Regions from separate parts of the Paenibacillus sp. FSL H8-0259 genome, predicted to be linked through region 1. Evidence: riboswitches for the same ligand, from Rfam matches in the RefSeq annotation. Region 1 holds a riboswitch; each other region holds the start of a gene.

What was found. Region 1 has a riboswitch for cyclic di-GMP ahead of NSU01_RS02050 (anti-repressor SinI family protein). Riboswitches for the same ligand answer to the same signal wherever they lie in the genome.
Region 2: linked by a shared signal. The riboswitch ahead of NSU01_RS05495 (PA14 domain-containing protein) and the one ahead of NSU01_RS02050 (anti-repressor SinI family protein) in region 1 are both predicted to bind cyclic di-GMP.
Region 3: linked by a shared signal. The riboswitch ahead of NSU01_RS33950 (flagellar assembly protein A) and the one ahead of NSU01_RS02050 (anti-repressor SinI family protein) in region 1 are both predicted to bind cyclic di-GMP.
Region 4: linked by a shared signal. The riboswitch ahead of NSU01_RS03475 (transglutaminase-like domain-containing protein) and the one ahead of NSU01_RS02050 (anti-repressor SinI family protein) in region 1 are both predicted to bind cyclic di-GMP.

The regions. Positions count from the first base shown of each region.
Region 1 is NZ_CP150147.1:469,612-477,172, reverse strand. It holds gene NSU01_RS02070 (signal peptidase I) at 1-45, shown strand, start outside; gene NSU01_RS02065 (TasA family protein) at 145-741, shown strand; gene NSU01_RS02060 (TasA family protein) at 811-1,401, shown strand; gene NSU01_RS02055 (helix-turn-helix domain-containing protein) at 1,574-1,906, shown strand; gene NSU01_RS02050 (anti-repressor SinI family protein) at 2,055-2,204, opposite strand; cyclic di-GMP riboswitch class I at 2,233-2,317, opposite strand; gene NSU01_RS02045 (2-oxoglutarate dehydrogenase E1 component) at 2,836-5,703, shown strand; gene odhB (2-oxoglutarate dehydrogenase complex dihydrolipoyllysine-residue succinyltransferase) at 5,762-7,108, shown strand.
Region 2 is NZ_CP150147.1:1,285,164-1,292,724, reverse strand. It holds gene NSU01_RS05505 (discoidin domain-containing protein) at 1-934, opposite strand, end outside; gene NSU01_RS05500 (glycosyl hydrolase) at 1,155-2,669, opposite strand; gene NSU01_RS05495 (PA14 domain-containing protein) at 2,882-5,332, opposite strand; cyclic di-GMP riboswitch class I at 5,346-5,426, opposite strand; gene NSU01_RS05490 (sugar phosphate nucleotidyltransferase) at 5,564-6,937, opposite strand.
Region 3 is NZ_CP150147.1:7,899,022-7,906,582, forward strand. It holds gene NSU01_RS33940 (ABC transporter substrate-binding protein) at 1-289, opposite strand, end outside; gene NSU01_RS33945 (isochorismatase family cysteine hydrolase) at 344-1,027, opposite strand; cyclic di-GMP riboswitch class I at 1,546-1,639, shown strand; gene NSU01_RS33950 (flagellar assembly protein A) at 1,742-3,367, shown strand; gene NSU01_RS33955 (DMT family transporter) at 3,435-4,352, opposite strand; gene NSU01_RS33960 (LysR family transcriptional regulator) at 4,449-5,378, shown strand; gene NSU01_RS33965 (aldo/keto reductase) at 5,384-6,352, shown strand; gene hcp (hydroxylamine reductase) at 6,857-7,561, opposite strand, start outside.
Region 4 is NZ_CP150147.1:803,396-810,956, reverse strand. It holds rRNA gene NSU01_RS03485 (23S ribosomal RNA) at 1-2,332, opposite strand, end outside; rRNA gene NSU01_RS03480 (16S ribosomal RNA) at 2,634-4,191, opposite strand; gene NSU01_RS03475 (transglutaminase-like domain-containing protein) at 4,556-5,365, opposite strand; cyclic di-GMP riboswitch class I at 5,380-5,460, opposite strand; cyclic di-GMP riboswitch class I at 5,534-5,614, opposite strand; gene NSU01_RS03470 (class D sortase) at 5,742-6,395, opposite strand; gene NSU01_RS03465 (GtrA family protein) at 6,467-6,871, opposite strand; gene NSU01_RS03460 (glycosyltransferase family 2 protein) at 6,861-7,561, opposite strand, start outside.

The DNA.
Region 1 (7,561 bases):
GCGGTGACCGGCGGACCGGATACCCTTCCAGACATTGTGCAATAAACCGATTGTCCTCTCCCGTTTACGAAACGCGGAGCAACAATAAATTTTCCCCGAAGACAGGTAAAGACAAAAAAAGAACGATGAGAGAGGGATGAACAAATGAACGTTAAAAAAACATTAGGTCTCGGCGTTGTATCGGCAGCACTCGGATTAACCCTGGTCGGCGGAGGAACCTTCGCTTACTTCAGCAGTACCTCCACCACTGCAGCTTCTTTTAACAACGGAACTTTATTACTTAATTCGGACCCCTCCGTTATTGTCAATCTCAGCAATCTTAAACCGGGGGATACGATCCTAAGAGATTTTAAATTGAAAAATGACGGAACGCTCAATATTCCCAAAGTTGTTCTGCGTACCTCATCTGTCATTACAGATGCCCAGGGAGATAACGGCGCCCATAATCTCAAAGACGATATTATTGTGACGTTCCTAGTTAACAAGGATAAGGTAACATCACCTGTTCTGGTCGTTTCACTGGCCGAACTTGAGCAGCAAAGTCCGGATCTTGTAGCCAAGGGAATTCTCGGCGGAATCTTTGGTGTAGAGAATGGGGGCATCAAAGCAGGCACCTCAGATAAACTGAGCGTACAGTTTGCCTTCAAGGAAACCTTCCAGCCGCAAAACTACTATCAAGGCGATACACTGGCCCTGACCCTGAACTTCGAAGCCAACCAGGAAAAAGGCGCCCTCAAATAATCTATCTGTATATGCATTCCTGATCACCGATCTTAAAAAAACATAATATACTCGAGGAGGAAATTAATTATGGGTATCAAAAAAACATTGGGTCTTGGCGTAGCATCGGCAGCACTGGGATTGTCTTTAATCGGAGGGGGCACCTTCGCTTACTTCAGCTCCACAGCAACCAGCACGGCAACCTTCGCGGCAGGCACGCTGAAGCTCGGCTCTTCCTTTAATACACCTGTTGCCCTGACCAATCTGAAACCGGGTGATTACACCGTACGCACGTTCACCTTGTCCAATGACGGCACCCTGGATATCAAACTCCTAACGCTGGCCACCAGCTACACTGTAACTGATGCGAAGGGCGATAATGCCGGCCAGGATCTTGGAGATCACTTCAAAATCAAACTTCTCGACAGCTCTTATACCAGCGGTCCGCTTGCCGGCCATGTGCTGTCCGAGATCTCCCTGAAGGACCTGAAGAACACTTCCAGCTATGATCTCGTAACGGCGGGTGTACTGCCGGGAGGCATCGCCGCTACCCAAACCAAAACCTTCAAGATTGCTTTCGAATTCGTTGACAATACCCAGGATCAGAATATCTTCCAGGGTGACGGCTTGGCGCTGAACTGGACATTCAATGCTACGCAAGGTTTGGGAGAAGCCAAATAAGGCTATTAAATTATATACACAAAACGGCATATCCTCCCTCATCCGGGCTGGATATGCCGTTTTGTCTCTCCCCGCCAGCTTCTGGCAGGAACAAGGGTTTTTGTCCGTTTTGCGAATTTTTGTTATACTGATAACAAAAAGTACGGAGGGCGTTGTAATCGTGTCAGATAATATGGGAAGCCGCATCCATAGGCTCCGGCTGGAGAAGGGTTATTCTTTATCCGAGCTTGCGGATAAGGCTGACGTGGCGAAATCATACTTAAGTAATGTCGAACGGAATATCCAATCCAACCCCTCCATTCAATTTATCGAAAAAATTGCCGATGCACTCCAAGTATCCATTCACGTATTACTGTATGGCGGAATTGCAGAAACTGCAGAGCCGGTTCTCGATGGAGAATGGTTCAGGCTGGTTCAGGATGCGATGGCCTCTGGTATAAGCAAACGTGAATTCAAGGAGTTTCTCGATTATCAGAAATGGCGGCTGGAGCAGAAGGATAACTGAAATACCCCACAAAGTGAGGCAGCAGCCTCGATGATTACCCAGGTACTTTGCGGGGACCCCGAAACAACATGTAAATTCCAACAGAAGAGGGCACAGCGTGTACACCGCTGTGCCCTCTTCTGTATGTATCCGTACAATGCTGAATGCCCTACATCGCCTGGAGTGCTTTTTCAGTAAAAAAACGCCGAATCTCGTCTGCCTGGATGCCAGCCTGCTTAGCAGACATTAGCAAATGCACCCATTCTAAATCCAGATCAACTGCCTGCAGTTCGTCATTCCCCTGGTTGGACTTATCCAAGAAATCTCCTCCTAGAATTTTCGCGTCCCCAGGCAGTCCGGCCATCATAGTATTTCTACTTTAGATCCGAGACTTTGTGCCCCTGTCTTTCGGCAGGTTTACCCTTTACTGGACCCTTTACATGAAAGGATCTGAAAAGAATCGATGAAACCGTTCTCCGCAATAACATTATACAAGATCTTACATGAAAAGTGTGTCGTTTTCTGGAATTTTTTTATGTTAAATCGTGAAGACCCTTAGCTAAAATTGCCAATAGCTTGTATAAATAATTCCAATTCATCTTCAATCGGTCCAAATTAGTTTAAATATACTAAATAGATATTAATCCCGTAACACAATATAGAAACAATTACCCATTCCTATGATTTACAACCACCTAAATCCCTTAATTTTTTATTAATTTTAACGATATTTTATTTTTCCGGCTTCACCCGGGAAATTTATGATTGTTCCGTATGAATCCCCTGCTGAATCATACCGTTTTGCGAACGGATTGCACGAAAGTATGAATTGATTACCCTGCCGGAAAGTAGCACAATAAGATGAGAATGAAACCGCAAACATCGCAGCTCCGCTAAGCGGTGTTCCTAATATACCGCATGTGGAGTTTATCCGTTAGGAGGACCTACTCATGGCCGTCAAAGAGCCCTATAACGAATCTGTCTGGAGCAAGTATTACGGTCCCAATCTGGGCTACATTCAGGAGAAATACGAGCAGTTTGTCAAGGACCCCACTTCCGTAGAGCATCATTACCGCGACCTCTTCACAGTATCCGGCCCGCCTCCCCTGGCTCCGGATGCCGTCAAGACGCCTCCCCCCGCCATCTCAGGAGATACAGAGTGGCTCAGGAAAGCCGTTAAAGCTTCCAAGCTAATGGCTAACATCCGAATATACGGCCATATGGCTGCCGATATCGATCCGCTGGAGCGGAGCACCAACCCGATGGCGAAATGGCTGGAGATCGAGACCTATGAGCTGACGCGCGAAGATCTGAATGCCCTGCCGGCTTCATTGATCTGGGAGAATGCCCCTGAGGGCGTGCATACCGCTATGGATGCCGTTCACAGAATGCGCCAGGCCTACACACAGACCATTGCCTATGAATTCGGGCATGTGCATGACGAGCGTGAGCTGCGCTGGCTCAACAGCCAGGCGGAATCCACAACGTCGCCTGCTCCACTGAACCATGCGGAACGCAAAGAGCTGCTGAAACGCCTGATTCAGGTAGAGCAGTTCGAGACCTTCCTGCATAAGACCTTCGTCGGCCAGAAGCGCTTCAGCCTGGAGGGCAATGATGCCCTCGTGCCTATGCTGGATGAAATTGTCCGCGCTGCCGCACATGACGGCGCAGAGCATATCCTGATGGGTATGGCCCACCGCGGAAGACTTAATGTGCTTGCCCACATTCTGGGCAAACCTTATGATATTATTTTCTCGGAATTCCATCATTCGCCGAACAAGGAGCTCTTCCCGTCCGAAGGCTCCATGGGTGTCACCTATGGCTGGAGCGGGGATGTGAAATACCATCTAGGCGCCGACCGCGCCGTCCGCGAAGGCGAAACTGTGCGTACCCGCATCACGCTTGCGAACAACCCGAGCCATCTCGAGTTCGTGAATCCGGTCGTTGAAGGCTTCACGCGTGCAGCCCAGGAGGAACGGGGCACCCCAGGCCTGCCTAAGCTGAATACGGACAAAGCCATGGCCGTGCTTATGCATGGCGATGCCGCCTTCCCTGGTGAAGGCATTGTTGCGGAAACACTTAATATCGGCAAATTGCAAGGTTATCAGAATGGCGGCACTGTGCATATTATCGTCAATAACCGGATCGGCTTCACCACCGAAAGTGAAGATTCCCGCTCCACGCATTACGCCAGTGATCTGGCGAAGGGCTATGAGATCCCGGTAGTGCATGTCAATGCCGACGACCCCGAAGCCTGTATTGCTGCCGTCCGTATGGCCAGCGCTTACCGCCATTTGTTCAAGAAGGATTTCCTGATTGATCTGATCGGGTACCGCCGGCACGGCCATAATGAGATGGATGATCCGGAAACCACCCAGCCGGTGGTTTATGGCAAGGTCCGCAACCACCCTACCGTCTACCGCGTTTATGCGGAACGCCTGCAGCGCGAGAAGGTCGTTACAGCCGATGAGGTGAAGAACATGATTGCCGAGGCCGAGAATGTGCTGCAGCAGGCCTTCGAGCAGATGAAGGAAGGGAAACAGAAGAACGCCGAGGCCAAGACTTCGGTCGTCCTGGATACGGGAACACCGGTGCACCGCCCTACAGCGGTTCCGCTGGCCAGCCTCCAGGAGATTAACCGTGAGCTGCTGAGCGTACCGGCCGGCTTCACAGTCTATCCGAAGCTGGAGCGGATTCTGCAGCGGCGCAAGGATGCGCTGAATGACGGTGAACGGGTAGACTGGGCGCTGGCCGAAACCCTGGCCTTCGCTACCATTCTGAAGGACGGCACGCCGATCCGCCTCAGCGGACAGGATTCACAGCGCGGCACCTTCGCTCACCGCCACCTTGTCCTGCATGACAGTGAGAGCGGGGAGCTCTTCTCCCCTCTTCACCAGCTTAAGGATTCCCGCGCCTCCTTCGGCGTCTACAACAGCCCGCTGTCAGAAGCCTCTGTACTCGGCTATGAATACGGCTATAATGTGTTCGCACCGGAGACCTTCGTGCTCTGGGAAGCGCAATACGGCGATTTCGCCAATGCCGCCCAGGTCATTATCGACCAGTTCATCTCTGCCGGACGCGCCAAGTGGACACAGCGCAGCAATCTTGCGATTCTGCTGCCGCATGGATATGAAGGCCAGGGACCGGAACACTCCAGCGGCAGGCTGGAACGTTATCTGCAGCTCTCCGCCGAGGAGAACTGGACCGTAGCGAATCTGACCTGCGCGGCCCAATATTTCCATCTGCTGCGCCGTCAGGCTGCACTCTGCGGACAGCCCGACGCCCGGCCGCTGGTAATCATGGCACCGAAGAGCCTGATCCGCAATCCGCGCAGTACCTCGGCCGGTGCTGATCTCGCCTCGGGTAGCTTCCAGCCCGTGCTTCCGGAACCGCTGCTCGGCAGCAAGCCCGAAGAGGTCAAGCGCCTGGTGGTATGCAGCGGCAAGGTCGCCATCGACCTGCAGACTGAGCTGGAAGCCGCCCGCGGACAGGACTTCTCCTGGCTGCATATTCTCCGCCTGGAGCAGCTGTATCCGTTCCCGGAACGTGAGCTTGGCGCACATCTCAGTTCGTTCCGTTCCCTGCAGGAAATCATCTGGGTGCAGGAGGAACCGAAGAATATGGGCGGCTGGAGCTACGCCGAACCCCGGCTGCGCGCCATTGCCCCGCAGAATGTTACCGTCCAGTATATCGGACGTCCGGATCGCTCCAGCCCGGCCAGCGGTTATGCGGATGTGCACAGCTTCGAGCAGCGGCGCATCGTTAGAGAAGCCCTGAAACTAAACGCTCAAGTACAAGCACCTGTACCGTCTTCCTGACAACAGCAAGGCGGTCTCTCGATAACGTAAACTACTATATTTGGGGAGGTAACGGCCTGTGTCCGAAATTAAAGTACCCGATTTGGGCGAATCCATTTCCGAAGGAACGATCTACAAATGGCTGGTTAAAGAGGGCGACACTGTCGGCCAGGGCGATGTGCTCGCGGAGCTTGAGACCGACAAGGTCAACCTGGAGATCAGTGCGGAGGAGGATGGTGTCATCTCCTCCATCCTGCGCCAGGCGGGCGAGAACGTTGCTGTTGGCGAAGCTATCGGCATTATCGGCAGCGCCGACGGTGCGGCAGTAGCCGGAGGCGGCAAGCCGGAAGCAGCAAGCGCAGCGACGGGCAGCAGCGCCCCTGACGGCGGCAAGCCGGAAGCGGCAAGCGCAGCGACGGGCAGCAGCGCCTCTGACGGCGGTAAGCCGGAAGCGGCAATTGCTCCTGCCGCCTCCGAAGGTGTGGCGGCGGGCTCTGCGGCCCTGGCTTCGCCGGGGGCGCGCAAGCTGGCCCGGGAGCGGGGCATCGACCTCGGCGAGGTCAGTGCCCGCGACCCCATCGGCCGGATCGGCCAGGCCGATGTGAACGGCCATGGCGCAGCCGTGCCGGAGGCCGCTGCGCCTGCAGCTCCGGCGGCGGCGGCGCGGCCGGAGCCGGTGAAGCCGCCCGCGCCGGCGGGCAAGGCGCCGCATGCCGAGGACGGCAAAGCGACCGAGCGCAAGCGCATGTCGCGCAGACGGCTGACGATTGCCAGCCGCCTGGTCGAAGCGCAGCAGACGGCTGCCATGCTGACCACCTTCAACGAGGTGGACATGACCGCTATTCTCGACATCCGCAAACGCCGCAAGGATGCCTTCAAAGAGAAGCATGAGGTAGGACTCGGCTTCATGTCCTTCTTCACCAAAGCCGTGATCGGCGCACTCAAGGCTTATCCGCTGCTGAATGCCGAGATCGACGGTGAGGATCTCCTGCTGAAGAAATACTATGACATCGGCATTGCCGTAGCTGCCAAGGAAGGCTTGGTCGTGCCGGTCGTCCGCGATGCCGACCGGCTTAGCTTCCCGGAAATCGAGCGCAAGATCGGCGAGCTCGCCTCCAAAGCGCGCGCCAACACGCTCAGTCTGCCGGAGCTGCAGGGCGGTACCTTCACGATCACCAACGGTGGTGTATTCGGTTCTCTGCTGTCTACGCCGATCCTCAATACGCCGCAGGTCGGCATCCTCGGCATGCATAAGATCCAGCTTCGTCCGATCGCCTTGGATGAAGAGCGGACAGCCAACCGTCCGATGATGTATGTCGCCTTATCGTACGATCACCGGATTGTGGACGGTTCAGAGGCGGTAGGCTTCCTTGTTAAGGTCAAGGAATTACTGGAAGATCCAGAGGCGCTGCTGTTGGAGGGCTAAGCCCTCCTCCCGCGGCATCCTTCATTCCTCATACGTATGAACACCAAAGGCATCCGCAGAGCGTATTCGCTCTACGGATGCCTTTTTGGATTCCTTTTTGAATACCTTTTAATACCTAAATTGAATTCAATCTATTCACTTAAGCTGCTGGCTGCTCAACGATGAATATTTGGACTTCCGGCTGCTGTTTAAGCAAGAGTTGCCCGATTCATCCTTTGCACATGGAGTGCTTATTAAAATCCTGCACAGAATACAACATTTCCCTCAATAACACGGCCTAAATCTATAATTGTTGTACAAAAGGCAGCAATTCCCTCGTTCCAGGCCGATTAACGAAGCTATTGTTGTATTTCATACAACAATCCTACTGAACAGCCGGTATTTATGAACCAATGTTGCAGTACGTACAACATTTATGCCTGTATAGACTGAACTTAACAAAATCACTCACCA
Region 2 (7,561 bases), 820 kb from region 1:
CTGCTTTGGAACGGTTGAACAGTCCGGGCTCATTATCCACCTCATAATACTGGAAATACTGGCCGTACTGCTTGAAATAATCGGTCAGCTTCTTCTCCGCATCATCCGGCAGTGAACCGTCTTCCTTGAGCTTGATATCACCCGTGTACAGATAGAGGGCAACAGCCTGCATATTATAATCCTTCAGGACCTCGTAGTACTCTCCCATATTCTCACAGGATCTGCCCACATCGCTGGCACAGCTGGTCCGCATAATGTTGCCGCTGTAGGCTAAACCCAGCCATTTCATAATATAAGGCAAATGCGTAACTGCACCTTTGTCAAAATAGAACTGTTTGTTGTTGACCATGGTTCCGGTCAGCGTATAGCTCCCGTGAATCGGCTCCTTGACCGGAGTCTTCAGTGCTTCCAGACTAAGGTTATCCCATGTCCACCAGTTATACTTATCCTCCGCAGCGGAGGAATAGATCCCGCGCGCTGCCCGCAGTGTCAGCTCGTTGGTTCCGCTGATGAGCTGTTCTTTGGGAATGTACAGCTCATAGGTTTTGCGGAAATCGTATTTACTGTCCGTACCGTCCACACCGGCAATCTGAATAATCCCTGACAGCTGCCGGTTAGAGAATACGCTCATCTGCGGTACGGATTTGTAGGCATCAAGGATGCTGACACGAAATAAGACCCCGTTAACCGGGATCTTATCCAGCTTGTAGGTAATCCGCAGTTCAGGATTGGTAGCGCCGTGCAGCCCGGACGGGATACTCTGAAGCTCCGCCGCCTTCACTGCGGTTGAAGCAACGCTGAATACCCCCTTGGCCCCGTTTGATCCGGCTGCTGCAAACTCTGCGGCTGAGCCGTCATGCTGGCCCAGCTTCCATAGTACAGTCCCCTCCGGAACTGCGGGACCCGCATCCTTGGCTGCAGATAATTCCGACATGTCAACCTCCACCTCGCCGCTATTTGTCCCATCCTCTCCGAAGACAGAAACGGACAACAGAAACAAGATGATCAATGCTGCAAATTTTAGTAGTAGATGAATGGGTTTATTTCTCTTTGTTTTGAGTCTAGTCCTCATTCCCTTGTCCTCACTTTCTTCCAGGGTGGCTGTAATGTACCGGTTTCCGTAGAGCCGCATTCGTGATGACCAGCTTCATTCCTCAAGGAAGAGTCAGCGCGTTCTGGGGAATCACCGCCTGCTTCTGGCGCGGGCTTTGCCACATCAGACGGACGCTTGCGTCACCGTGATTCTCATAATACTCCACTTTAATATCGTAGGCAGTTGCGGCTGTAAGAGTTATACTTCCCTCCCGGCTGACACCGCTTTGCTTCTTCCAGCTGTCAATGATCAGCTTGCCGCCGATCCACACACGGATGCCGTCATCGGAAGAGGCTGTAAAAGTATACTTTTCACTGTAGACTGGCTTGATCTTACCGGTCCAGCGTACGGAAAAAGAGTCCTTGCCGATTCCCGGCGCCGGTGAATCCCCATGCCAGTTGAAGTCAATCCTGTTGTCATTCCGGGTAAGCAGCGGTTTGCCGGACAGCTCCGCATTGCCGAAATATTGCCCCTTGAGACCGTTGCGCGATACCGCAGTAAGTGTGTTGATCTGAGCATTTAGTGCCAGCTTGTAATCATCCCGTGATACGGTGTACTTATTGCTCATAAAGCTTTGAATTTTCTGGAGATTATTATTCTCGAGCAGCATTTTCCCCCATGTCATCGTATATACCCATTTACTCTGGGTTTGAGACAATATGACAGGGTCTGGAAGCTCTCCGCTCTCCCCGATACCGATCGGTTTGCCGTCTGCCAGCTTCAGAAGGTTCTCGTAATAGGATTGCTTAAAGTCATTGTTATAAATATCGGCTGCCAGTACATCCACCTTGGAGGCACCCGGATAATAGTCGCTGTAAGGCTTTGCCCACTCGTTCGGTGCATTCGGGTTCCATACCCATAGCAGGTTATTCAGCTTATGTGTGTTCACCATACGGTCGTACACTATATCCCACAGCTGGGCAAAGTTATCCTTGTGCCCCCACCAGAACCAGTTGCCGTTCATTTCATGATATGGACGCCATAAAACCGGAACTCCGGCATCCCGCAGTTCTCCCAAGTACCCGGCTACCTCATCCAGCTCGGCAATCAGAGCTTTGTACTGCGGAGTTCCCGGAGTAACGTACGCGTCAAATTTGTCCTGGCTCAGATTCATTTTTACATTAGCCCATTCGGGAGCGGTTCCCGGCAGATTCTGATGGAAGGTCATCGCCACAATGCCTCCGCCTTTGTACCACTTAATGGCACTGTCTACGACAGCTTGGCGCTGCCCAGCAATGGTCTCTTCGGACTGGTTGTTAATGGCTCCCAGCTCGTAGCCGTGCAGAACGGCATACTGCCCGCTTGCATTTTTAAGCTTATTATTGAATTCATCGGGGCTCTCCAGGTAATCATGCTGGCCGGAGATCATGCCCTTGCCGCTGAGATCGGACAGATAGCTTAACAGTGCGGTGGCTTCCTTGGAAGCGGAGGAATTAACGGGTTTGATTGGAGCGGCAGGAGTATTGACGGTACGTGCTACCGGAAGACTGCGCGCCTCCCCCCATGGCAGAAGAGAAAGGATAAGGATAATTGGAATAATTGTTGTATATAGCCTGTACTTACGGTAAGTGTTCAATATAATCTCCTTTCCCCGGGCCTCACTGCCGCCTTAGGCGTGCAGGCATGCAGTTCTCTGTTAAGAGGCTGCATTGAATTACCCGGATGGTCTATAGCTTAGTAGCCCTGCTGATAAGCAGGGCCATTAAGATTGGACTTTATAGGATTTAGAATTGTAACGTCTTAACCAGTATCAGCGCCAATAATGAATGCAGCTGCGGGGGTATGATCTTAGGAAGCGGAAGGGAGAAACAGTGCGCTCGCAGGAACCGTTGCCTTAACTTGGCTCGGACTCTCCCACATCAGGCGTGCTCTGGCATCTCCTTGATTCTCATAGTACTCCACTTGTATATCATATAGCTGACCGGCTGTCAGGCTTATGCTTCCTGTGCGTTCGGTCCCGCTCTGCTTCATCCAGCTGTCGATCACAAGCTCACCATTGATCCGTACGCGGATGCCGTCATCTGAAGTGGTATAAATCTGATAAGTCTCAGTGTATAGCGGCTTGAGCTTACCGCTCCAGCGTACAGAGAAGAAATCTATGCCGATTGCGGCATCCGGCGTGCCTTGACGCCAGTTGAAGTCAAGCACTGCATCGGTACGTACCACTGCCGGAGCACCAGACAACGTCATATTATTGAAATATTCCGCAACCAGCCCATTCGCCGCAGGAGCCTCGGCCGTAAGATTCTCCGGTAATGGAGCTTCTGCCGGCGTCGGTACCGCTGTTGGCGTTGGTGCCGCTGTCGGCGTTGGTGCCGCTGTCGGCGTTGGTGCCGCTGTTGGCGTTGGTGCCGCTGTCGGCGTTGGTGCCACTGTCGGCGTTGGTGCCGCTGTCGGCGTTGCTGTTGGCACCGGTGTTGGTGTTGATACTGGTAACGGCGTTGCTGTTGGTACTGGTGTTGCAGTCACAGCCGGAGCATCCAAAGCTGCTTTGCTGGCTGAAGAAGCAGCCGTGTTCACAAATAACGCGCTTGTAGGGACAGTTGCCTTCGCCTGGCTTGGACTCTGCCACATCAGGCGGATATTGGCATCGCCGGCATTCTCGTAATACTCCACTTTGATATCATACAGCCGGCCTGCCTGCAGGTTTATGCTTCCTGTACGCTCGGTACCGCTCTGTTTGGTCCAGCTGTCGATTACAGCTGTGCCGTCAATATAGACGCGGATACCATCATCGGATGTAGTGATAATCTGATAGGTTTCACTGAAAGAAGGTTTGATCTGACCCGTCCAGCGTATGGAGAAGCTATCCACTCCAAGCTTGGCATCCGGCGCTGCCTGGCGCCAGTTAAAGTTCAGCAGCGCATCATTCCGGACCAGAACCGGAGTGCCCGAAAGCGTCATGTTCTTGTAGTATTCTCCCTGAAGACCATTCTGAACGACGGGGGCCGTCACAGAATCATTGGAAGCAGGGGGCGGCGTCAGTATCGGTATTGGCATTGCAGTCTGTACCGGCGCTGGTGTTGCTGTTGGAACTGGCGTTGGCGTTGCTGTCGGTACCGGCGTTGGTGTTGCTGTTGGTACTGGCGTTGGTGTTGCTGTTGGTACCGGCGTTGGTGTTGCTGTTGGTACTGGCGTTGCTGTCGGTTCCGGCGTTGGCGTTGCTGTTGGTTTCGGCGTCGCCGTAGCAAATGTGCCTGCTTTATAATCGTCCCGGGTCACAGTATAGCTGTCGCTCATGAAACCTTTGATGGTAGCAACTGTGTTGGTTTCATACAGCATTTTTCCCCAGCTCATCATATATACCCAATTTTTCTGTGAGAGTTGCAGCTTTGCTGTGCTTGGCATTTGTCCATTCTCGCCAATGGCAATCGGTTTGCCATTCGCAAGTGCGAGCAGGCTGTCATGATATTTATTCATATAATCGTTCTCATATATATCTGCCGCGAGTACATCCACCTTGTCAGCCCCCGGGTAGGTCAGCGCATAAGGATCAGACCAGGCATTGGGTGCATTGGGGTTCCATACCCACAGCAGGTTGTTTAATTTATGAACGTTTACGAAACGGTCATACATAATATTCCAAAGCGCAGCAAAGTTATTTTTCTTCCCCCACCAGAACCAGTCACCGTTCATTTCGTGGTAAGGTCTCCAGAGTACGGGAACACCAGCATCCCGCAGGCTTTTAAGTGAAACTGCCACTTTGTCCAGATCTGCAATCAATGCAGTGTACTGTGTTGTACCCGGAGTAATATATTTATTGAATTCCGCCTGGCTCAGCGGTTTCTGAACATTGGACCAGAGGTATGCGGTACCGGGCAGATTCTCATGAAAAGTCATGGCTACAATGCCGCCGCCCTTATACCAGTTGATCGCGCTGTTCACAACATTTCTGCGTTGCGCCGCTGCTGTACTTTCCGATTGCCCGCTGATTACGCCCAGTTCATAGCCGTGAAGAGCAGCATATTGTCCGCTGGTTCCTTTCAGCTTGTTGCTGAATTCGTCCGGACTTTCCAGATAGTCATGTTGGCCGGTAATAATGCCTTTTCCAGTGATAGAATACAGATCATCCAGCAATCTGACTGCTTCGGTTGAAGCCTCCGGATTAACGGGCGCTTTGGAACTAGACGCAGCTTCTGCAGATGAAGGCATTCCGCCGAGTCCCAGAGGTACTGCAGTCAATAAAAGGGCCAGAGACAGCACAGTGCACAGCAAACGAGACTTACGGTAAGTTATCAAAATCCATCTTCCTTTCGGTAGCCAGGCTGCCACTCTTGCGAAGGCCCTATAGCTTTGCGTCCCTATCTTTCGATTAGGTTTGCCTTTGTCGTATTGGAAGGATTAATCCCTCTTACCGTAAGTATCGTCCCTATTTAGTTTTAATTTAGAGCAAAAATGAATTTTTCTTAATAAATGGTTCTTAATACCTGTTTTGGATTTGTAACAATTGGTTATATAGATAGATTAGACCTATGAAATGAATTGCTGCAAGGCGATATCTTCCCAATCCAAGGTGATTCGGATGTTATCTTCCTCCACCAGCTCAGAGCCGGTCTGCACTTCGATAAATTCCATATCTGTCAATGCCAGGATCGCATGCTTGGTGCCTTCCGGAATCCGTACGACATCCCCCGCCTTCACATTATGCATTTTCTCATTGAGCACAATGCTGGCTTCACCGCTGACAATGGTCCAGATTTCACTGCGTTTGTGATGCAGCTGATAGCTGATATTTTTACCTTCAGAGATAAAGATTCGCTTCGTCAGCACCTCATTGCCTTCCGCATATTTCACATAATCAATTACCTTGTAGTGGCCCCAGCGGCGTTCTTCGTACATCGGTCTTTGTTCAAAAGATTTCAGCACTTCTTTAATGCGCGGGCTCTCCGCCTTGTGCGTAACCAGAATTCCGTCCGGGCTGGCGGCGATAATCAGATCCTTCGCTCCGATCACGGTGATCGGAATGTCCAGCTCGTTGATCAGGCAGGTGCCTTCGGAATCTGCAGTGACGAAGCCTTTGCCGACATGATTGCTGGTCATTTCTTCAGTCAGCGTGTTCCAAGTGCCCAGATCCTTCCAGAATCCGGCGTAAGGCTGAACCACGATATTCTCTTCTTTTTCCACCACTTCGTAATCAAAACTGATGGAAGCCAGCAGTTTATACTGCTTCTGCAGTTCCTCATAGTTCAGCGGCAGTCCTTTGCGCTGCAGAATATCCAGCAGATAACCTAGACGGAAAGCAAACACGCCGCAGTTCCAGAGCGCGTTCCGGCTGATCAGCTCCTCAGCCTGCTTGCGGTCCGGCTTCTCCTGGAAGTGGCTCACCTGCAGATACCCGCTCGCCCCCGCTTCGGCGCTGGTAGGAATGATATAGCCGTATTTCTCGGAGGCATGCTCCGGAACTACGCCCATCAGCGCCAGATTGGCGCCGCTCTCCAGCATCGTGCTCTCCAGCTGCAGAACGGTTTCGAAGAAGGACGACTCCACATAAGGATCGACGGGCAGGATGGCTACCGTCTCGCTTGGTGAAACACCGGCGACCGAATACAGATAAGCTGCTGTCAGTGCGATGGCAGGGAAGGTATCGCGCCGCTCCGGCTCAACGATAATCGGCACCCCGCTGCCCAGCTGGCTCTGAATCATCTCTACCTGGCTGCGGCCGGTAGCCAGGTAGGACGATTCCGCCATCCCTGTCTCCTGCAGCTGTCTCCATACCCGCTGTACCATGGATTCCGGTTCACCTGCCGGGCTTTCCAGTACTTTCAGAAATTGCTTCGAACGTGAATCATTGGACAAAGGCCAGAGCCGTTTACCAGAACCGCCTGATAGAAGTACTAGTTTCATAAGTGAACCCTCCTAAGTTTATATGATGTCGCGAAAATATCGGATTGTTATTGGGAGCAGGCTGCGTTTGCTTAAGCCTAAAGGCGGCTGTTATGAGGGTCACTGCAAGGAATGTTTGGACTTTCGGCCGCTGTTGTCTCCAGATTTCCTGATTTAAACCGCTTATCGCGGTAGAAATCCGGAGACAAAGGCGGACGCTAACGCTCCTACAGTTCCAAAATTCCTCTCCGTTCCATTACATAACAGCTGGCTTATTCGCTTCGCCCGCAGGCTAAGCTCCCGGCTAAAGATCCGGCTATTGCCGCTTGGTTGAGCGGCAATTGAATCAGCTGCTGCCGCTTGTTGTTGCGGCAATTGAACCTGCGGCTGCCCCGCCTGCTTTTGCGGCGGCAAGGCCATTCACGCTTGTTCCAAGGCGGCGCCGCTCAACTAAGCGGCGGTGAGAGATTTAAGGGATTAAATGCATCTTGTTCCAAGGGATTTCCGCTCGCTGTAGCAGCGAAGGGGAAACATAACACTCTTGTTCCAAGGTTTTACGTTCACTTACGCGGCGGTGGAATCAAGAGCACTAATGCCCCTCATTTCCTCCATTGGCCCACATCCGGTGCATTCAGAGGAATTTAT
Region 3 (7,561 bases), 810 kb from region 1:
CACTGCCCGAAGCGACCATCTGTACCGCCGGAAAATCCGAGCCTCCCGGCCGAATCTCCACATCCAGCCCCGCTTCCTTATAGAAGCCCTTTTCAACTGCGGTATAGAACCCGGCAAACTGCGCCTGATGAATCCACTTCAACCTCAGAACAACCTTCTTAAGCTCACCGGAGCCTTCCGCCCCCTGTCCCTCAGCCTTGCCGGTATCCGAATTGTTGCCGCAGGCTGTAATGAGCAGCATTAGTGAAGTGAGCAGGATAAGCGCTTTGGTTCTGGACTTGTTCCACATGGTGATTCCCCCGTTATGATGTTATTTGGAATACTGGTCATTCGTAATTCGTATTTAGAATTGCTCCAGCGCCTTCAGCACCGCTTGCGAATCACTCACACTGCCGAAGACACCGCCCTGCATTTTGACCATATTGAGCGCTGCCAGGTGATTGGCATAATCCGTAGCACCCGTGCAATCCTCCAGGATCAGACATTCATAACCGCGGTCATTGGCTTCGCGCATCGTCGTGTGTACACAGACATCCGTCGTGATTCCGGTCAGAATCAGATGGGTAATCCCTTTATTCTTCAATATTAAATCCAGGTCCGTAGCATAAAAGCTGCCTTTACCCGGCTTGTCAATAATGTGCTCTCCCGGTATAGGTGCCAGTTCATCAATGATCTGCCAGCCGCGCTCGCCCCGTACGAGAATCCGTCCCGCCGGTCCTTCCGAGCCGATCTCAGCACCGATCTGTCTGCTCCGCCACCGTTTATTCGCCGGCAGATCGGACAGATCCGGCTTATGGCCTTCCCGGGTATGGATAACGGTGAATCCGTTAATTTCCCGGATGCGTGCCAGCAGCCGCCCAATCGGCTGAATCGCTCTGGATGTTAATGAGAGGTCGTAGCCCATTCGCTCCACGTAACCGCCTTTGCCGCAAAAATCCGTCTGCATATCGATAATCATCAGTGCCGTCTTCGCCGGATCAAGGACGCCGTCATAGGGCCAGGTGTAAGGTGCTGCTGTAATCTGCATGGTTCATGCTCCCCTTCCAGAATTCAATGCATGTATTTAATGTTATGTTTATTAACATTAATTTTATATTTCCTGCTGTTTGTTAGATTATATTACAACAAATTTGCAATGTCTTCGTTTTTATTACGAAATAATGCGCTAATTGTTTGTGTTATTCTACATATATAACATAAACATTACATATAAGCCCCGGATTAACCCTATTCATATATTAAAAAAGCCGCCCAACGCAGGCAGCCTCAGCAGCAGTCCGTTCTCCAGCTCAAAGATCCGGCTGTTCTTGCAGAGCAGACTCCTCCCATAAGCTGTAAGCGCTGGGAAACCAGTTTTTCAAGCAATATAGAGCTGCACATTTCAAGATTATTAATAAATTGGCAGAATACAGTTGAAAAATAGCTCCTTAAGTACTAGAATTAAGCTTGTTTGCAGAAGTTCCTGCAGCGCAGGAACCAGTTATGACCTTTTTTGTCGATTACAGTCGATTGAAATCGCCTCATGCTGAGTGTATATCATTGATCTATTTCTAAAGGCAAACTTCCTGAAAGGGTAGGACGCAAAGCAATGGGCCTAAGAATGCTGAGAATCCGCGTTTATGGTCGCCAGGCTGCCAATAGAGACCACGTAAGCCATCAGTCACCGGGAGATCCCCCAGGCTTTATGATGCTCTTTTCTGTACGAATGCCATTGATTATACGAAAAAGCGAGGTTAAGATAATGCCGCAGCAATTCATCGAACCAACCCGATATGATTTCGTGGAATCCTTGATGCTTGAACGGACCGGATTCCTGGATTCTTTCTCTGTGGAGGGCCGGACTTCCGGCGGGATGAATGGAGATAAGGATGGAATTATCCTTGTGCAGAATAATCAGATCTTCATTACTCCCCCGCTCTCTGGCGGCAAGCCCGCCCGGATCTCCGCTGTTCATCCTGTAGTGCTGAAGATCAACTGGAAGACCGTTACAGAGCCTACTGAGGTAACCTCAGCGGATCATATTACCTGGGAAATTTGCGAGAAGCCACAGTATCAGATTACGGTTTCACCTGACAAGCTCAAAGTGCATTTCACCTTGTACCGTGCAGAGAAGTACGCCTGGAATCTGGTCAATTGCCCGGCTTCCTTCGAAGCCGCAGTCCGGGCTGAGCCTAACCGGGCGATGCTGCTGTCCACGCTCACCATAGAACAGATTCTTTCTTCGCTGGATAACCGCTCCATTCTGCGGAATCTGAATATCCCGGCCCTATACGCCGAACTGAACAACCCTACATATCTCCCTGTCTGTATCGCAGAAGGGAGAGCCCCGCTGCCCGGCAAGAAATCAAGGCTGCAGCTATCCCTCCCGGAGCATACGCTCACAGGCAATGGAATGCTCCGGGAGGGACGAACTGCGGAAGCTGCAGATTCCTTAGATTATCTGCGGTTTCCGGGAGCCCCCTTCGCCAGAGAGGGAGAGGTATTCGCCCGCAAGCTGCCGCCCGAAGAGGGAATTCCCGGATTCGACGTAGAAGGAGGCATCTTGCCTCCACCTCCACCGCAGGATATTTATTTCGCAGCCGGAGACAATGCACGGCTGCTTCCAAACGGGGAGATCGCGGCTCTGCGTACGGGCAGACCCCGCATCTGCGGAGACTCCGGCAGCGTCACAACCTGCGATTTCCCGGACCTATGCCTCATCACCAAGGAAATGGCGGCAACAGCCCGTGAGATTATGTTTGCAGGTGACATCGTCGTACCCTCAGATATTGAAGGCCCTATGTGTATTGAGGCGTTAGGGAATGTGTATATCTACGGCAACGTCTGCCAATCTACAATTACGGCTACAGGCAGTATCTATATAAGCGGTCAAGTAACCGGCTGCAGCCTGCACACCGGACTTGCCGGGGTACACCAGCACCGCCTGCACCGCTTCTCCAGTCTTCTGCTGACTGAAGTTGGCGGACTGCGGGAAGCCGCCCGGCTGCTGGCCAAGAATGTAGAATCCCGCCAGCAATCCGTGAAATACGGTCTGGTGGTTATGCTGCTGCTGGAGGATAAGTACAGCCATATAGAGTGCCTGATCAGCGATCTTAAATCCGCACTGCTGTGCATGGAAGGGGCCCCCCAGCCCGGTACGGATCAGCTCAAGCAGATGCTGGAGGTTTTTACCCATCCGGGGCAGTTCACCGAGTTTATCACTGACAGTGTTCTGAACAGCTTCTCCCGGCTGCTGCGTAATCTGTGTGAAGACATTGAACTGCTCCAGGAGGAGCATGTCTTCATTAATATCGCCCGTTCCCATAACAGTATCCTGGAGTCCGGCGGAGAACTGATCCTGCGGGACGCGGACGCAGAAACGGTCTAAGCCTGCTGTAATGTAACCCCTGACAAGTACAAACGGCTGCCCCTCTTCTGAGGGAGCAGCCGTTTGTTTATTCCTTACCCAGACCGGGTACCGGGGTCTGCAGGACACTCCCGGCATTCCGGCCCAGCCTGACATTCACCAGAATAATGCTGCTCACAATCAGCAGCATACCGATGACCAGATTCAACGTAATCTGTTCATGCAATAAGACTACACTGGAGCCGATGGAAATCAGCGGAATCAGAAAGGTGAACGAGCCTACCTTGCCGGCCTCTCCTTCATTGATCAGCTTGAAGTATACCAACCAGCCCAGCGCAATCACGAAGACCGCGATGAACAGTGTATTTATTATAAAAGTACTACTCCAGGTAATATCCGCCCAGCTCTCCGAAGCTGAGCCTGCCGCCAGCAGGATTACCCCGCCGATCATGATCTGCATTGCGGTCATCCACAGCATATCTACTCTGGCTGCATTGCGTTTGGTGTAGACCGTAGCCAGCGCCCAGCTGAGTGCACTAGCCAAGGCCAGCAGTACGCCTATAGGCGAGATACTTCCGGTTAATCCCCCAAGGCTTAACGAGGCTACCCCGAGGAAGCCGATTACGAGGCCGGCGATCTTAAGCCCGTACATCCGCTCGCCCAGCCAGATCCAGGCAAAGATTCCGAGCAGCACCGGCTGCAGGAATACAATGGCCGAGAATAATCCGGACGGCACATACTGCAGGCCAATCGTCTGGAAGCCATAGTAGAAGACGATACTGAGGAAGGCTGACACCAGATAGACGGGCCAGAGCTGGCGCAAATGCAGCTGCTTCCGCTTCGGCAGCGCCGCGATGATTAGTATAATACCGGCAATGACCGTTCGGATTCCGGCGAACAGCAAGGGCGGGGCATACGTTAAGGCAATTTTGGAGAGCGGCCAGTTGATGCCCCAGACAATAACCAGGAACACTAATAAGCCAATGGTTTGCTTCCGCTTCTGCATGAGTTCACCTCTTGTTCTGATTTCTTCCCAAATGATACAATAGATTCAGTCATAATTGAAATGAATTATAATCATGAGGGGCATACCAGATTAGATATGAATAACACTCAAATTCGCCTATTTGTCTTAATCGCTGAGAGCCGCAGCTTCACCAAGGCAGGTCTTGAGCTGAATATGACCCAGCCCGCAGTCAGCCGGGCCATCTCCGCACTCGAAGCCGAGCTGGACGTGAAGCTGCTGCTGCGCGACCGGCGCAGCGGATTGATACTTACGGATATCGGCAAGCGGATTCTGGTTATCTGCCGCGGAATCCTCAGCGGCCTCGATAAGATAGATCAGGAGCTTGCCGCCGAGAAAGGCCTGGAGAAGGGCCTCATCCGCATCGGCGCCTTCCCGGTTGCCGCTGCCTATTTTGTCCCGAAGATTATCAGTGCCATCACTGCCAAATACCCCGGAATTGAGATCAGATTATATGAGGGTTCGGTCGCCGAGGTGAAGGACTGGCTGGCATCACGGTTCATTGACGCAGGCCTGATGATTCCGCCGGTCGAAGGTTTCGCCTCCCTGCCGCTGTTCCGGGAGAAGCTCTACGCCGTATTGCCCGGGGATCACGAGCTTCGGCACAAGCAGATCATCTGTGTGAAGGATCTGGAAGCTCAGCCTATGCTGCTCTGCCGGTCGGGCTATGAGCCTCCGGTAGTGGACTTATTCAACCGGGCCGGAAGCAGGCTGAATGTGAAATACGAGGTCAACAGCTACATTACCGCACTGAATATGATCAGGGAGGGGCTCGCCGTCGGTGTGATGTCTCAGCTCTCCCTCTTGTCGCTGCCGCTGAATGTCGTGGTCCGGGAGCTGGCGCCTGATGCTTACCGCGACATTCATATCGCCGTCCATTCCCTGGAGGAGACCTCTATTGCCGTTCAATTATTTATTGATACTGCACTGCAGCTGTTCTCCGGCAATGAAGCCGCTCCGCCGTCTCCGGCCGCAGCCGGCCTGATTAACGATACCGATAAGGAGTGATTAACATGGAATATAATCGTCTCGGAAATAGCGGCCTGCAGGTATCTGCGCTGGGCCTTGGAACTAACTCATTTGGCAAAAGGGCGGATCAGGAGACCTCGATCCGTATCATTCATGCCGCAATGGATCAGGGAATCAACTTCATCGATACCGCCAACATCTATGCCGGCTCCGAGTCGGAGAGGATTATCGGCCTCGCGCTTGAGGGCAGACGCCATGAGGCCGTCCTGGCTACCAAAGCCGGCCTTCCGAAGCATGACGGGCCTGACGGAAGCGGCTCTTCCCGCCGCCATCTGATGCAGGAGCTGGAAGGCAGCCTGCGGCGGCTGAAGACGGATCATGTAGATCTGTATCAGATTCACACCTTCGACCCCTACACCCCGCTGGAGGAGACGTTGCGCACCCTCGATGATATGATCTCTGCGGGCAAAGTACGTTATGTCGGGGCCTCCAATTATGCTGCCTGGGAGCTGATGAAGGCGCTGGGCATCAGCGAAGCGCGCAGCTGGGCCAAATACGTCTCGATCCAGTGCAGCTATTCGCTTGCCGACCGCACATCTGAAGCAGAGCTGCTTCCGCTGTGTCTGGACCAGGGACTGGGCATCATCCCGTACTTCCCGCTGGCCGGCGGCATTCTCACCGGCAAATATGCCGGCAGTGCCCCTGCCGGTTCCAGAGCGGAAACCGACCCGAATTTCCGCCGCTTCCTTACCCCGGAACGCATCTCGCTCGGGGAGCAGGTTAGCAGTATAGCGGAAGAGCTGGACACTTCACCGGCGGCGCTCTCTCTGGCCTGGCTGATGAGCAGGCCGGCCGTCTCCACGGTGATTGTCGGTGCCACCCGGGTGGAGCAGGTGGAGCATAACCTGCAGAGTCTCTCCGTCCGGCCGGATGCGGCAACGCTTGAGCAGCTGGATCAGGCCAGCGCCGCCTTCCGCAGCGGGGAGCCGTTCGCCGTCTACCGGCTGCCGTAACCGCTGCCGGCTGGACATACCAAAGCGGGCCCACGGTGTACCGTGGGCCCGCTTTTTTGTGCGTTACATAGACAAACCCCGCTTAAGTCACCACCAGACAAGTTACCGGCCCGCGGTGGGACTTGCAGAATACGGCATACATCAGATCCTCACACTTGTCTTGTTGCCGGCAGAATGAAGACTATGAAGTAAGCATTGCAGACATAAGTGTTGTACGTTCTACAACTTTGATTCATAGATAGCCGGTTGTGGCGGAGGATTGTTGTAGGAAATACAAGAATTGATCCTGCTAAGCGCCTGAAGCAGGAGAATTCATGCCTTTTATACAACAATTTTAGTTTTGGGCCGGTTTAACGGGCAAAATGTTGCATTCCGTGCAATATCTTAGAATATTACCGGATCTCTGTCACGGATAATGGATGAATCAGGAAATTCCCGGCAAAAGCGGCCATCCGATAGTCTTGTGAGACATAGCGCCGCAGGTTAGACGGTCAACATTCTGTGTTACACCGCTGCTATAAACCGCTCCATGTCTTCCTGTACGGTGGTAATGCCGCCGATGCCAAAGCTGTCTACCAGCACCTTAGCTACATTAGGTGACAGGAATGCCGGAAGTGTAGGGCCGAGGTGAATGTTCTTCACGCCCAGATGCAGCAGCGCCAGCAGCACAATTACCGCCTTTTGTTCATACCAGGCAATATTGTAGGAGATCGGAAGATCGTTGATGTCGTCCAGGCCGAAGACTTCCTTCAGCTTCAGCGCTATGACCACAAGGGAGTAGGAATCATTGCACTGGCCGGCATCCAGCACGCGGGGAATTCCGCCGATATCGCCAAGCGCCAGCTTATTATATTTGTATTTGGCACAGCCTGCGGTGAGAATCACTGTATCCTCAGGCAGCTCCGCCGCGAAGTCTGTATAATAGCTTCGGCTCTTCATCCGTCCGTCGCAGCCCGCCATCACGAAGAATTGTTTGATTGCGCCGCTCTGGACGGCGCCGACTACCTCATCTGCTAGATTCATGACCGCCGCATGGGCAAAGCCGCCGATAATCTCACCTGTCTCGATTTCTACCGGAGCGCTGCAGCCTTTGGCCTGCTCAATCAGAGCGGAGAAATCCTTCACCCCGTCTGCTCCTGCTGCAATATGCTGAACTCCCGGATAACCAGTGTTGCCTGTGGTGTACAGCCGGTTCTTATAGCTTTCTTT
Region 4 (7,561 bases), 330 kb from region 1:
AACCTTTGAACGCCTCCGTTACTCTTTAGGAGGCGACCGCCCCAGTCAAACTGCCCGCCTGACACGGTCCCCGTACCCGGTAAGGGCACTAGGTTAGAACCTAGATACGATCAGGGTGGTATCCCAACGGCGCCTCCGCAGAAGCTTGCGCTCCTGCCTCACCGGCTCCCACCTATCCTGTACAGATCGTACCCAAATTCAATATCAAGCTGCAGTAAAGCTCCATGGGGTCTTTCCGTCTTGTCGCGGGTAACCTGCATCTTCACAGGTATTAAAATTTCACCGGATCTCTCGTTGAGACAGCGCCCAAGTCGTTACGCCATTCGTGCGGGTCAGAATTTACCTGACAAGGAATTTCGCTACCTTAGGACCGTTATAGTTACGGCCGCCGTTTACTGGGGCTTCGGTTCACAGCTTCGGGTTTAACCCCTAACCACTCCCCTTAACCTTCCAGCACCGGGCAGGCGTCAGCCCGTATACTTCGCCTTGCGGCTTCGCACAGACCTGTGTTTTTGCTAAACAGTCGCTTGGGCCTTTTCACTGCGGCCCCCTCGGGCTATTCACCCTACCGAGGCACCTCTTCTCCCGAAGTTACGAGGTCATTTTGCCGAGTTCCTTAACGAGAGTTCTTCCGCGCGCCTTAGAATTCTCTTCTCGCCTACCTGTGTCGGTTTGCGGTACGGGCACCTTCTCCTGGCTAGAGGCTTTTCTTGGCAGTGTGAGATCATGACCTTCGCTACTACAATTTTCGCTCCCCATCACAGCCCAGCCTTAGTGATGTGCGGATTTGCCTACACATCAGCCTCACTGCTTAGACGGACATATCCATCAGTCCGCGTCACTACCCTCCTGCGTCACCCCATCGCTCATAGCGGATTACGGTGGTACAGTAATTTCAAACTGTTGTCCTTCGACTACGCCTTTCGGCCTCGCCTTAGGTCCCGACTTACCCTGAGCGGACGAGCCTTCCTCAGGAAACCTTGGGCTTTCGGCGGATCAGATTCTCACTGATCTTTTCGTTACTCATACCGGCATTCTCACTTGTATGCTGTCCAGCGCTCCTTACGGTACACCTTCAACCTGCATACAACGCTCCCCTACCCCAGATGCAAAGCATCTAGCCATAGCTTCGGTGGTGTGTTTAGCCCCGTTACATTTTCGGCGCAGAGTCACTCGACCAGTGAGCTATTACGCACTCTTTCAATGGTGGCTGCTTCTAAGCCAACATCCTGGTTGTCTGTGCAACTCCACATCCTTTCCCACTTAACACACACTTGGGGACCTTAGCTGATGGTCTGGGCTGTTTCCCTTTTGACAATGGATCTTAGCACTCACTGTCTGACTCCCGGCAAGAAGTTAATGGCATTCGGAGTTTGACTGAGCTTGGTAACCCTTGCGGGCCCCGCACCCAATCAGTGCTCTACCTCCACCACTCCATTCACCGAGGCTAGCCCTAAAGCTATTTCGGGGAGAACCAGCTATCTCCGAGTTCGATTGGAATTTCTCCGCTACCCCCACCTCATCCCCGCATTTTTCAACATGCGTGGGTTCGGGCCTCCAGTGCGTGTTACCGCACCTTCACCCTGGACAGGGGTAGATCACACGGTTTCGGGTCTACGTCCACATACTTAGTCGCCCTATTCAGACTCGCTTTCGCTGCGGCTCCGGCTTCTCACCTTAACCTTGCATGTTAAACGTAACTCGCCGGTTCATTCTACAAAAGGCACGCCATCACCCATAGATCGGGCTCTGACTTTTTGTAAGCACACGGTTTCAGGTTCTATTTCACTCCCCTTCCGGGGTGCTTTTCACCTTTCCCTCACGGTACTGTTTCACTATCGGTCGCCAGGTAGTATTTAGCCTTAGCAGATGGTCCTGCTGGATTCATACGGGGTTTCACGTGCCCCGCACTACTCGGGATCCGTCTCGGAGAGAACACAGTTTAGGCTACAGGGCTTTTACCTCTATCGCGGGCCTTTCCAGACCTCTTCGCCTACCATATTCCTTTGTAACTCCATGTGAGACGTCCCACAACCCCAAGAGGCAAGCCCCTTGGTTTAGGCTGTTCCGCGTTCGCTCGCCGCTACTGACGGAATCACTATTGTTTTCTCTTCCTCAGGGTACTTAGATGTTTCAGTTCCCCTGGTCTGCCTCTGCGTATCCTATGTATTCAGATACGAGTAACTGCGAATTACCACAGCTGGGTTTCCCCATTCGGACACCCCCGGATCAAAGCTTGCTTACAGCTCCCCGAGGCAGTTTCGTTGTTCGCCACGTCCTTCGTCGGCTCCTGGCGCCTAGGCATCCTCCGTGTGCTCTTATTAGCTTAACCAATGCGTTTTCCGTTAGGAAAATCGCTGTAGCAACTAATAACTATTCCAACTTGCTTACACAAGTTTCAGCTAAAAGATGTTCTAAAACGCAAATTCGTTTCGGTATCCAGTTTTCAAGGATCAAGGTGCTGAAGTTTCGGGACAATCACGACTGTGATGTTCGAAAATTCAGACAATTTAAAGATGAGAGCTTAAACTCTCAAAACTGACCAACGAGTGAGTGTTTGAACCCTAAGGTTCGTTGTGGAAGCTTACGCTTCCGATTTGAATGTCACCGTTGCAGGTGACGATTCTCCATAGAAAGGAGGTGATCCAGCCGCACCTTCCGATACGGCTACCTTGTTACGACTTCACCCCAATCATCTACCCCACCTTCGGCGGCTGGCTCCCTTGCGGGTTACCCCACCGACTTCGGGTGTTGTAAACTCTCGTGGTGTGACGGGCGGTGTGTACAAGACCCGGGAACGTATTCACCGCGGCATGCTGATCCGCGATTACTAGCAATTCCGACTTCATGCAGGCGAGTTGCAGCCTGCAATCCGAACTGAGACCGGCTTTGCTGGGATTGGCTCCACCTCGCGGTTTCGCTTCCCGTTGTACCGGCCATTGTAGTACGTGTGTAGCCCAGGTCATAAGGGGCATGATGATTTGACGTCATCCCCACCTTCCTCCGGTTTGTCACCGGCAGTCACTCTAGAGTGCCCAGCACTACCTGCTGGCAACTAAAGTCAAGGGTTGCGCTCGTTGCGGGACTTAACCCAACATCTCACGACACGAGCTGACGACAACCATGCACCACCTGTCTCCGATGCTCCGAAGAGGGGCACTATCTCTAATGCTTTCATCGGGATGTCAAGACCTGGTAAGGTTCTTCGCGTTGCTTCGAATTAAACCACATACTCCACTGCTTGTGCGGGTCCCCGTCAATTCCTTTGAGTTTCAGTCTTGCGACCGTACTCCCCAGGCGGAGTGCTTACTGTGTTAACTTCGGCACCAAGGGTATCGAAACCCCTAACACCTAGCACTCATCGTTTACGGCGTGGACTACCAGGGTATCTAATCCTGTTTGCTCCCCACGCTTTCGCGCCTCAGCGTCAGTTACAGCCCAGAAAGTCGCCTTCGCCACTGGTGTTCCTCCACATATCTACGCATTTCACCGCTACACGTGGAATTCCACTTTCCTCTTCTGTACTCAAGTCACCCAGTTTCCAGTGCGCCCCCAGGTTGAGCCCAAGGTTTAAACACCAGACTTAAATGACCGCCTGCGCGCGCTTTACGCCCAATAATTCCGGACAACGCTTGCCCCCTACGTATTACCGCGGCTGCTGGCACGTAGTTAGCCGGGGCTTTCTTCTCAGGTACCGTCACTCCGGTAGCAGTTACTCTACCGGACGTTCTTCCCTGGCAACAGAGCTTTACGATCCGAAAACCTTCATCACTCACGCGGCATTGCTCCGTCAGGCTTTCGCCCATTGCGGAAGATTCCCTACTGCTGCCTCCCGTAGGAGTCTGGGCCGTGTCTCAGTCCCAGTGTGGCCGTTCACCCTCTCAGGTCGGCTACGCATCGTCGCCTTGGTGAGCCGTTACCCCACCAACTAGCTAATGCGCCGCAGGCCCATCCCCAAGTGGCAGATTGCTCCGCCTTTCATTCTCTCTTCAGGAGAGGAAAGAAATTATCCGGTATTAGCTACCGTTTCCGGTAGTTATCCCAGTCTTGAGGGCAGGTTGCCTACGTGTTACTCACCCGTCCGCCGCTAAGCATGAATGGAAGCAAGCTTCCATTCAAACTCCGCTCGACTTGCATGTATTAGGCATGCCGCCAGCGTTCGTCCTGAGCCAGGATCAAACTCTCCAAATTGTATTTAGAAAGAGCGATTGCTCATTTTGAAACATCTGACGAGAATTTTCATTCTCTATTTTGGAAGTCACTTTCGTGATTTCCGATACTCACTCGTTGTTCAGTTTTCAAAGATCAAGCTCGTTGTCAGCGCCGCTTACCGCGTCACCAGCAACTCTTATAATATATCACATTCATTCGAGTAATGCAAGCTTTATTTTGAAATCACTTATTTAAGCCATTTCTTATTAAGTTTGCCGCTCCAACAACGCTTATTTATAATACCCTATCTCTCTACCAAAAAGCAACCTTTTCCAAAATAAAAATAACCCGCTTAATTACTAAGCGGGTTATCCTCAATGAAACTATGAATGCATCTGTGCTCTTAGTAGAACTTAGCTGCAGTATATTTACTTGCTACTTTAACCAGATCTGCTGTTTTGCTGTTCTTGGCAAGTCCAGCATCAACTGTAGTATCAATAGTTACCCATTTGCCATTAAGGAACACTTCATTCCAAGCGTGGTAAGAAGTCACATAACTTGTGTTACCCATAACCAGTTTGGTAGGAATGCCTTCACTGCGAAGCATAGTAGCGAACAAGGAAGCGTAATCGTAGCAGATCCCCTTCTTGGTAGCCAAGGTGCTGTCGTTGTTAGGGATGTAATCTGTAGTAACACTGGAAGCCAGGGAATAATCATATTTCACATTGGCTACGATATAATTATAGATAGCCTTCACTTTGTCTTCATCTGATGTCAAACCTTGTGTAAGCTGTGTTGCTTTCAGAACTGCTTTATCGGAAGAACTCCATTTAACATTCTGTACAGAGCTCAGATATACGGCGTTGGCGTTGCTCAGGCTAAGATCTACCGTCTCGGAAGAGATTACTTTGTATTTGTTGCCGGTAGTGTTCTCAAGTACGGAAACCTTGTATGAACCGTTACCTTGTTGAAGCGGGAATGTTTCAGTTGGTTTGGAAGTGTATAAGTTGTAGGTGTAGCTGTTATTATCTTTGGTGATCATCAGCTTAATCTTCTTATCCTTAGGAACATTATAAAAAACTCCGATAACACCCTGATCAAGTTGACCTATGTTCAACCAGCTTGCATCTGCATTAGCAGCTTGAGCTGTACCTGTCTGCACCGACGTAACCACTACGAATAGTGTAACCAACATTAAATAGAACTTCTTCATTGGATAAAACCCCTTTCGGTAGCTGGCTGCCATCCTTACGGGAAGGCCCTTTAGCTTTGCGTCCCTACCTTTCGATAGGTTTGCCGTTATCGTATAAGCTTTATCTGTCCTTGCTTCTACCATAAAATGCTAGATTCACAATAAGAACAAACAAAAAAAGCCTCTTCATTCGGTAGCTGGCTGCCATCCTTACGGGAAGGCCCTCTAGCTTTGCGTCCCTATCTTTCGATAGGTTTGCCGTTTATCGTGTATTAGCTTTGTATAGTTATATCTTACCATATCTATTTCTATTATCAAGACCTAAATCACTAGATTTCCGCGAAAACAAATAAAAATTTTAAGTATTTTAAGTTTTTCCGTCATTATTCTACAAACATCACGATAACTTTGCGTGAATGATAAGTCTATGCGTTGGATTCACCAGCGGATCACAAGTAATGAGTGTTAGAATCTTGTCATCCTTATTCCCTTTCAATACGGATACATCGGTTGGTTCCACAATAGTTACATCATAAACTACATAATTGTATACCTGCTTGCCGGTTGTAACGGAAATAGTGTCCCCGACTCCAACTTCATTCAATCTGTTGAATAGCCTTCCCGTAGTTCTTGATCTATGCGCTGCAATTGCAGCATTTCCAGCAGAGCCAAGCGGAGCCGTCTCCTTCATATGCGCAGCAGCATGCTTCATATTCGCCTTGGTGGCGCCTTCCAGCACAGGCAGCTTCAGATCTATTTTGTCGATTTCGATGATTGCCATCACCTTGCCTCCGACTTCAATCTCAGGCGCAGCAGAGGGTTCTGGCTCTTCCGCAGCCGACTCATCCGCCAGCAGCTGGGTTACTTCCGCGTAAGGCTTACTTAGATCAGCACTGGCCGGAGCTGACGCAGACGGAACGATTTCACTGTAGGCCTGTTCAGCCTCTTCCAGCAGCTTTTGCTGCTGACGGTCATTGTACCATTCGCTTCCTTTGGGATAGAGCATAATAAGCACCCCGGCAAGTATAATCAAATAGGATAATTTCCGCATGACAATCGCCTCCGTAATATAGAATAGATGTTACCCTTCCGGAATAATTAAGAAGCAATGCTTCTTAATTATCAGAATACCCATTTCCGGCTTCCGAAGAAATTAATGATCACCGTAACAAATGTGACCAGCACTTTGGCGACCAGCACTTGAATACCGAGAGAATCGGTCAATATATGAATCAGCAGCACCGATATACCCAGCACCAACAGATTCAGCACGATAAACCTGATCAGCTGCATCCGGTCGAAGCCCTCTTTATTGCCTCTGTCCCGATCACGGAAGGTTACCTTTTTGTTCCAGAAGAAGCTGTTGGCCGTACCGGCGCTGTAGGAAATAATCTGCGCAGGGGTGTTGATCATCCCAAGGGAATGCAGCAGTGTGAATACAGCAAAATCAATCAGTGTATTCAGCAGGCCTACCGCATTGAATTTCAGGAACTGGATGAACCCCGCACTCCATTTCTTATCTGGCATAATCGCTTTCCTTCCGCGTGTCTTCTATTTCCGCATCCGGATAGCCTTTGGTCTCACGTACAATATAGAGCGGTCTGTCCTTCGACTCATCATAGATCCGTCCGATATACTCACCAATTACCCCCAGCAGCATCAGCACAATCCCGTTGAAGAGCAGGTTCACGCCGACTATAGATGCCCATCCGGGTACGGTCCAGGAGGTAAAGATTTTTTGGAACAATACCAGGAACAGATAGATGAAGCTGGAAAAGGACAGAAAGAATCCGATATAGGATGCGATTTTGAGCGGTTTGTGGGAAAAGGAGGTGATGCCGTCGAGCGCAAACCGGATCATTTTCTTGAGCGGATATTTCGTTTCCCCGGCAAAGCGCTCCTCCCGCACATATTCTACCATGGTCTGCCGGAAGCCTACCCAGCTTACCAGACCCCGGACATACCGGTTCTTCTCCTTCAGACCGCGCAGCACATCACAGACTTTACGGTCGATCAGCCGGAAGTCCCCGGTATCGGTAGGGATTTCAACACTGGTCATACTGCTGAGCAGGCGGTAAAAGATCTTAGCGGTGACTTTCTTGAAGAAAGTCTCCCCGTGACGCTTCAACCGCTTGGCATACACGACTTCGTAGCCCTCTTTCCACTTGGCAATCATCTGCAGAATAACCTCAGGAGGATCCTGGAGGTCTGCGTCAA